One region of the Micromonospora sp. TSRI0369 genome, then DNA from elsewhere that is predicted to be linked to it. Evidence: riboswitches for the same ligand, from Rfam matches in the RefSeq annotation. Region 1 holds a riboswitch; the other holds the start of a gene.
The links. Region 1 has a riboswitch for thiamine pyrophosphate ahead of AMK25_RS30535 (ECF transporter S component). Riboswitches for the same ligand answer to the same signal wherever they lie in the genome.
Positions count from the first base shown of each region.

Region 2: another riboswitch for thiamine pyrophosphate. It lies ahead of thiE (thiamine phosphate synthase); the one in region 1 lies ahead of AMK25_RS30535 (ECF transporter S component).

Region 1 is NZ_LIVU01000018.1:3,216-6,925, reverse strand. Features, by position in the region: gene AMK25_RS30540 (ABC transporter ATP-binding protein) at 1-1,345, opposite strand, end outside; gene AMK25_RS30535 (ECF transporter S component) at 1,458-2,048, opposite strand; TPP riboswitch at 2,124-2,230, opposite strand; gene AMK25_RS30530 (alpha/beta fold hydrolase) at 2,307-3,143, shown strand; gene AMK25_RS30525 (sugar isomerase domain-containing protein) at 3,140-3,710, shown strand, end outside.
Region 2 is NZ_LIVU01000004.1:374,656-378,365, reverse strand. Features, by position in the region: gene AMK25_RS14660 (DUF559 domain-containing protein) at 424-1,335, opposite strand; TPP riboswitch at 1,455-1,566, shown strand; gene thiE (thiamine phosphate synthase) at 1,561-2,187, shown strand; gene thiO (glycine oxidase ThiO) at 2,181-3,311, shown strand; gene thiS (sulfur carrier protein ThiS) at 3,302-3,502, shown strand; gene AMK25_RS14640 (thiazole synthase) at 3,508-3,710, shown strand, end outside.

The sequences.
Region 1 (3,710 bases):
CCACGCCGTGCCCCGCGTCGCGCAGCTCGGCCAGCAGGTCGACCAGCTCCAGCCAGGTGCGCCGGTCCTGGCCGAACGTGGGCTCGTCGCAGATCAGCAGGCGGGGCGCGGTGGCCAGGGCCGTCGCCACGCTCAGCCGCCGCGCCTCGCCACCCGAGAGGGTGTACGGGTTGGCGCCGGCCAGCCGGTCCAGCCGCAGCCGCTCCAGCAGCGCGTCCACGGTGGCGCGGACCGCTGCCTCGGGCTGACCGGTGCGGCGCGGGCCGAGCGCCAGCTCGTCGCGGACGGTGGCGGTGACGAACTGGTGCTCCGGGTCCTGGAACACCGAACCGATCCGGCGCACCAGCGCGGGCGCCCGCCAGCGGTACGGGGGAGTGCGCGCGTCCCGCCCCGCCAGCTCCGCCGACGCGGTGACGGTCCCCGTGCCGGGGCGCAGCAGGCCGCCCAGCAGCAGCGCCAGCGTGGACTTGCCGGCCCCGTTGGGGCCGAGGACGGCGAGCGCCTCGCCGGCGCGTACCCGGAGGTCGGTGGAGGCCAGCCGGGGTGGCAGGCCGAGCCGCTCGGCGGTGAGCAGCACGTCGCCGGGCGGCGTGGTGGCGTGCCGGGGTGGCGCGACGTGGCCGGGCACCCAGACCCCGGCGGCGGCCAGCGCGTCGCCGTGCGCGGCGAAGACCGCAGCGGGTGGCCCGTCGGCGCGCACCCCGCCGCCCGGTTCCAGCACCACCACGCGGTCGACCAGCGGCAACGCCTCGGTGACCCGGTGCTCGACCAGGATCATCGTGGTGTCCGCGTCGAGCGCGTTCGCGACGGCCCGGCGGATCAGGGCGGCGCCGGCCGGGTCGAGGTTGGCGGTGGGCTCGTCGAGCAGCAGCAGCCCGGGGCGCAGCGCGAGCGTGCCGGCCAGGGCGAGCCGCTGCTGCTCACCGCCGCTGAGCGCGGCGGTCGGGCGGTCCCGGGGGTACGGGAAGCCGACCCGGTGCAGTGCCTCGTCGACGCGGGGCCAGATCTCCCCGGCGGGTACGCCCCGGTTCTCCAGCCCGAACGCGACGTCGTCACCGGAGCGGGCCATGACGAGCTGGGTCTGCGGATCCTGGAACAGGATGCCGACGCGCTCCCGCGCCTTGCGCGGGTCCAGCCCGTCGATCTCGACGCTGCCCTCCTGCTCGCCGGAGTCCTCCGGCAGCAGGCCGGCCAGCGCCGCCAGCAGCGTGCTCTTACCGGCCCCGGAGGGCCCGAGCAGCAGTACCCGCTCGCCGCTCTCCACGCGCAGATCCACCCCGCGCAGAGCCCAGCGTTTCCGCCCCCCGTGCCGCCACCCGAACCCCCGCAGCACCACCCCGCTCACCGCCCACCACCCCCTCTCCCGGCCCAGCCTGCGTGATCAAGGAGTTCGCGTCCGGAAAACCGTGCCCGGCGGACGCAAACTCCTTGATCACCGGGGCGGGGCGAGGCGAGCCTCAGACCAGGGCGCGGTCGCGGCCGGCGGGGAAGCGGTCCAGGACGCCGGTGTTCGCCAGCGCGCGGGTGAGGACGTGCGCGCCCAGACCGGCGACGATCGTGGCGCTGACGATCGTGATCAGCGCATACGGGAGGCGGTAGGAGGCGAAGTCGTACGCCTTGTTCCAGTAGACGAAGTCGAAGATCGCCGCGCCGAGGCCGGTCAGCGCGCCGGCCAGCACCGCCACCGGCAGCTTGAACGAGCGGTACCGGAACGCGGCGAACGCCAGCTCGGCGCCGATGCCCTGCATCAGGCCCTGGAGGATCACGATGCTCGCCCACTGGCTGCCCAGCAGGGCGGAGATGATGGCGGCCACCGTCTCGCAGTACAGGGCGGCGCCCGGCTTGCGGATGATCAGGCCGGCGAGCACCGCCGGGATCAGCCACACGCCGTAGAGCACCGCCTGCGCCGGTGGGAAGAACGCGAACGCCGCGTCGGTGGCGCTCCAGAGCAGGCCCCAGGCCCAGAACACGACGCCGAAGGCGACGGCGATGACCGAGGCGACGACGATGTCGACGGTACGCCAGCGATTGCTGTCGGTGTGGTTCACGGTTGGCTCCCAGTTCGTCGAGGTGAACCAGGAGAAGACGCACGCCGCGCCCGGTGGTCACCGGACGGCGACGCGGCTGGAGGTCGACCGAACTCCCTGCGCTGGCATTACCCAGATCAGGTTCGAGGGTCTGCGGGCACCGGCCCGCACTCTCAGCGCTGTGCGCTCCCCTGTCGGATGTGAAGTTGTCTCGTCGCAGACGCTAGCACCGACCACGGGCACCGGCCCAGCAGGGCGAGTGTCGGTATGGTGGCGATCATGCTGGTGGATGCGCGGGGACTGACGTTCGAGGTACGCGCCGGCGGCCCCGAGGGCGGTGACCCGGTCCTGCTGCTGCACGGCTTCCCGCAGCACTCCGGCGAGTGGGACGCGGTCACGCCCGCGCTGCACGCCGCCGGGCTGCGCACGTACGCGCTCGACCAGCGCGGCTACTCGCCGGGCGCGCGGCCGGCGGACGTCGGGGCGTACCGGATTCCGGAGCTGGTGGCCGACGCGGCCGGCGTGCTGGACTCCCTCGGGGTGACCCGCGCGCACCTGGTCGGCCACGACTGGGGCGCGATCGTCGCGTGGGGCCTTGCGGCGGCGCACCCGGAGCGGGTGCGGACGCTCACAGCGGTGTCGGTGCCGCACCCGGCCGCGATGGGCCACGCGCTCGCCACCGACCCCCGCCAGAAGATCAAGTCCGCCTACATCGCGTTGTTCCGCAAGCCCGGTACGGCGGAGCGGGTGCTGCTGGCGTGGAACGGCGCCACGCTGCGCAAGCTGCTCAGCGGGGTGGGCGACGCCGGCGCGGTGGCCCGGTACGCCGAGCCGATGCGCGAGCCGGGGGCGTTGACGGCGGCGCTGAACTGGTACCGGGCGATGACCGGGGCGGACATGAAGGCTGTCGCCCCGGTCGGGGTGCCGACCACGTTCGTGTGGAGCGACAAGGACGTGGCGATCGGCCGGACCGCCGCGCAGGCGTGCGCCGCGCACGTCACCGGCGACTACCGGTTCGTGACGCTGCCCGGCGTCACCCACTGGATCCCGGACGAGGCGCCGGGCCCGCTGGCCGAGGCGATCCTCGCCCGGTGCGCAGGAACGGAGGAGGCATGACGGTGAGCGCCGAGGCGTACCTGGCGGTGGTGACGGAGACGATCGGCCGGGTGGCCGCCGAGCAGCGGCGCAACGTCGCGGACGCGGCCGACCTGATCGCGGCGGCGCTGCGCGCCGACGGAGTGGTGCACGCGTTCGGCACCGGGCACTCCGAGGCGCTGGCCATGGAGATCGCCGGGCGGGCCGGCGGCCTGGTGCCCACCAACCGGATCGCGCTGCGTGACCTGGTGCTGGTCGGCGGCGACCCGGCCGACGTGCTCGGCCCGAAGCTGGAACGCGACCCGGCGGTGGCGCACCGCCTCTACGAGCTGGCGCCGATCCGCCCGCAGGACGTGTTCGTGCTGGCCTCGAACTCGGGCGTGAACGGCGCGATGGTCGAGTTCGCGTCCATCGTGAAGGAACGCGGGCACGGGCTGGTGGCGATCACCTCGGCGCAGCACTCGGGCCGGATGACCTCGCGGCACCCGTCCGGCCGCAAGCTCGCCGACTTCGCGGACGTGGTGCTGGACAACGGCGCGCCGTACGGAGACGCGACGCTGCCGCTGCCGGGCGGCGGCGCGGTGGGCG
Region 2 (3,710 bases), on a different contig from region 1:
CCGCCCGCGCGCGCGTTGGGGCCCGCTTGCGGTTGGTCCGCCCGTGTTCGGTCCGCTCGCGCGTCGGGCCGCGCCTTGGGTCCGCTCGCGCGTTCGGTCCGCCCGTGTTCGGCCCGTCCGCGCGTCGGGGGTGCGCCCGCTTGTCAGCGTGCGAGCGTCGGGGCTTGCCCCGAGCGGCGGCGTGCGCCCACCGGGGCCCGCTCGCGCGGAGGCACCCATGGCGTTCCACCCCGAGGCAGCGCTCACGATGGGTGGAACGGTATGGGTGTCAAAAGGGCCTTGAGACACCCATGGCGTTCCACTCGCGGCTGAATCTAGCGACGGGTGGAACGCCATTGGTGTCTTCGGGCGGCGGCCTTCTGACGCCCGTGGTGTCTCGGGCGGCCCGGCAGCGGGCTGCGGGCTGCGGGCTGCGGGTGCGGGTCAGCGGTTTGCTGCGGTGGCACGACGTTCTGCCAGGGCCTGGCGTACCAGGGCGACAGTGGCGTCGGGCCGGCGTAGCACGTCGTCGGCGGTGAACCGGAGTACGAGCCACCCGGCCGCGCGCAGCGCGTTCAGGCGTGCCACGTCCCGCCGGAAGTGAGCCCGCTCCCGGTGGTGGTCGCCGTCGTACTCGACCGCGAGGCGGAGTGCCGGCCAGGCCAGGTCCACCCGGGCCACGAAGCGTCCGCCGGCGCGTACCTCGTGCTGGGCGGTGAGCGGGCCGAGACCGGCGTCGAGGAGGAGCAGCCGCAGCCGTGTCTCCATCGGGGACTCGCTCAACGGCTCGGCCAGCGCCAGCACCTCGCGCAACAGCGGAGCGCCCGGCCAGCCCGGCCGGTCGGCGGCGTACGCCCGCAGGACGGGCAGCTTCACGACCCGGCGACGCAGTAGCACGTCGACGGCGACCAACGCCTCGGCGAGTGAGCCCTGTCGACCCAGGTCGAACGCGGTACGCAACGGGGTGGTGACCGGCAGAGCGCCGACGAGGGTGCGGTCCCGCTCCGGCAGCGGCGACCGGACCAACCGCAACCGTGGGTGCGGTCGCAGTCGAGCAGCAGTCGGCAGCAGCGCGGTGACCGGCGCGTCGCGGGTGAGCACGTCCGCGCCGAACAGCCAGGCGGCGCTGCGCCCTGCCAGCACGCCACCCGGAGGCAGGCGCAGCGCCACCGCCTCGCACCACATCCGGTGGTCGTCGGCGCGGTATCCGTCCCGGTGCACGTACACGTCCGGAAGCAGGCGGATCCACGTCGGCCCGCGCAGCATCGTCCAGGTGAGCAGCCCTTCGGAGACGGCGTGGCCGCCGCGGAACGGCAGGATCGCAAGGCGGCGCGGAACGCGGGCGGGAACGGACATCCGGGCAGCGTGTCGTGACGGGACGGTCACCCGCTGTCCCGGACCGGAAGGTGAACGCTTTCCTGGGAAAAACCTCACCTGGGCTTCCGTACGGGCGGGAGGCGTCGTACGGTAGGCCGCAAGTGACCCACGGGAGCCCGGTGCGGACCGGGCTGAGAGGGGGGCTGGGAGCCCCCGACCGTCGAACCTGATCCGGGTAATGCCGGCGCAGGGAGGAGCGTTGCCGTGCTGTCCCTGGGACGACTGCATCTCATCACCGACACCCGGCCGGGGCGTGACCCGCTCGCGGTGCTGCGTGCCGCCCTGCCGGTGGCCGGCGCCGAACTCGTCGTGCAGGTGCGCGTCGAGGACGACGCGACCGACCGGGAGGCGTACGAGCTGGCCCGGCTGGTGGTCGACGCCTGCCGGCCGTACGGGGCGCGGTGCCTGGTGAACGATCGGCTGCACGTGGCGCTCGCGGTGGGCGCCGCCGGTGGCCACGTCGGCGCGGACGACCTGCCGGTGGCCGCCGCGCGCCGGGTGCTCGGCCCGGACGCCGTGCTCGGCGCGACCGCCCGGGAACCGGTGGGCGCCCGCGCCGCTGTGGACGCCGGCGCCGGCTACCTGGGTGTGGGCCCGTGCCACGTCACCACCACCAAGTCCGGCCTGCCGGAACCGATCGGCCCCGAGGGGATCCGCGCGGTCGCCGACGCGGTGACCGTGCCGGTGATCGCGATCGGCGGGGTGACCGCCGCGAGCGTGCCGGAGCTGCGGGCCGCCGGGGCGTACGGGGTGGCCGTGGTGGGGGCGCTGAGCGGCGCAGCCGATCCCGCGCACGCCACCGCCGAGCTGATGCGGGCGCTGACGTGTTAAGAGGGGGCCCTTCCTCTACCGGAGGCGTTAACAGGGGGCCCTTCCTTACCGACGTGGCGGTGGTGGGGGGCGGGCCGGTGGGGTGGGCGATCGCGTGGCGGTGCGCGCAGCGCGGACTGCGCGTGGTGGTGCACGACGGCCGGCCCGGGTCGGGCGCGTCGTCGGTGGCCGCCGGGATGCTGTCGCCGGTCGCCGAGGCGTACTTCGGTGAGCGCGAGCTGACCGGGCTGCTCGTCGAGTCGGCCGCCCGCTGGCCCGGCTTCGCCGCCGAGCTGACCGAGGCGAGCGGCGTCGACATCGGGTACCGCACCGAGGGCACGCTCGTTGTCGGGCTCACCGCCGACGACCTGGCCGAGGCGGGGCGGCTGTGGTCGTACCAACAGGGGTTGGGACTGCCGATCACGCCGCTGCGCCCCTCGGAGCTGCGCGACCGCGAACCGGCGCTGGCGCCGCGTGTGCGCGGCGGCGCGGTGGCCCCCGGCGACCACCAGGTCGACCCGCGCCGGCTGGTCGCCGCGCTGCGCACGGCCGCGGAACGAGCCGGCGTGGAGCTGCGCCCGGCGCGCGTCGGCGCGCTGTCCGAGGTGGATGCGCGGGTCACTGTGGTCGCGGCCGGCTGCGGCGCGGCGGAGCTGACCGGCCTGCCGGTCCGCCCGGTGAAGGGCCAGGTGTTGCGGCTGCGCGCGCCGGGTGGCGGCCCGCCGGGCTTCCGGCACGTGATCCGGGGGTACGCGGACAGCGAGTCGGTCTACCTGGTGCCCCGGGACAGCGGCGAGGTCGTGGTCGGGGCGACAGTCGAGGAGCGCGCGGACACCGCTGTCACCGCCGGTGGCGTGCTGACACTGCTGCGCGCCGCCACGGAACTGGTGCCGGAACTCGTCGAGTACGAGCTGGCCGAAGCCGTCGCCGGGTTGCGCCCCGGTACGCCGGACAACGCGCCGATCATCGGGCCGCTGCCCGGGCGGCCGGGTGTGCTCGCCGCGACCGGGCACCACCGGCACGGCATCGTGCTCACCCCGGTCACCGCCGACCTGGTCACCGAGCTGATCGTCACCGGCGAGCCGGATCCCGCGCTCGCCCCCTTCACCCCGGACCGCTTCGGGAAGGAGCGCACGTGGAACTGATCGTCAACGGCACGGGCCGGACGCTGCCCGACGGTGTCACGGTCGCCGAGGTGGTCCGCACCGTCACCGACCGGGAGCGCGGGCTCGCGGTGGCGGTGAACGGCGAGGTGGTGCCGCGCGGCGGCTGGTCGGCGAGCGTGCTGCGCGACGGCGACCGGGTCGAGGTGCTCAGCGCCACCCAGGGCGGGTGAGCAGCATGTCCACGTTGGAGATCGGCGGGTTCGAGTTCGGCTCCCGGCTCATCCTCGGTACCGGTGGCGCGGCGAACCTGCACGTGCTGGAGCAGGCGATCCGGGCGTCCCGCACCGAGCTGGTCACGCTGGCGCTGCGCCGGGTGGACACCACGCCCGGCGGGTCGGGCGGCCTGCTCGACCTGGTGGAGCGGTGCGGCGTACGGCT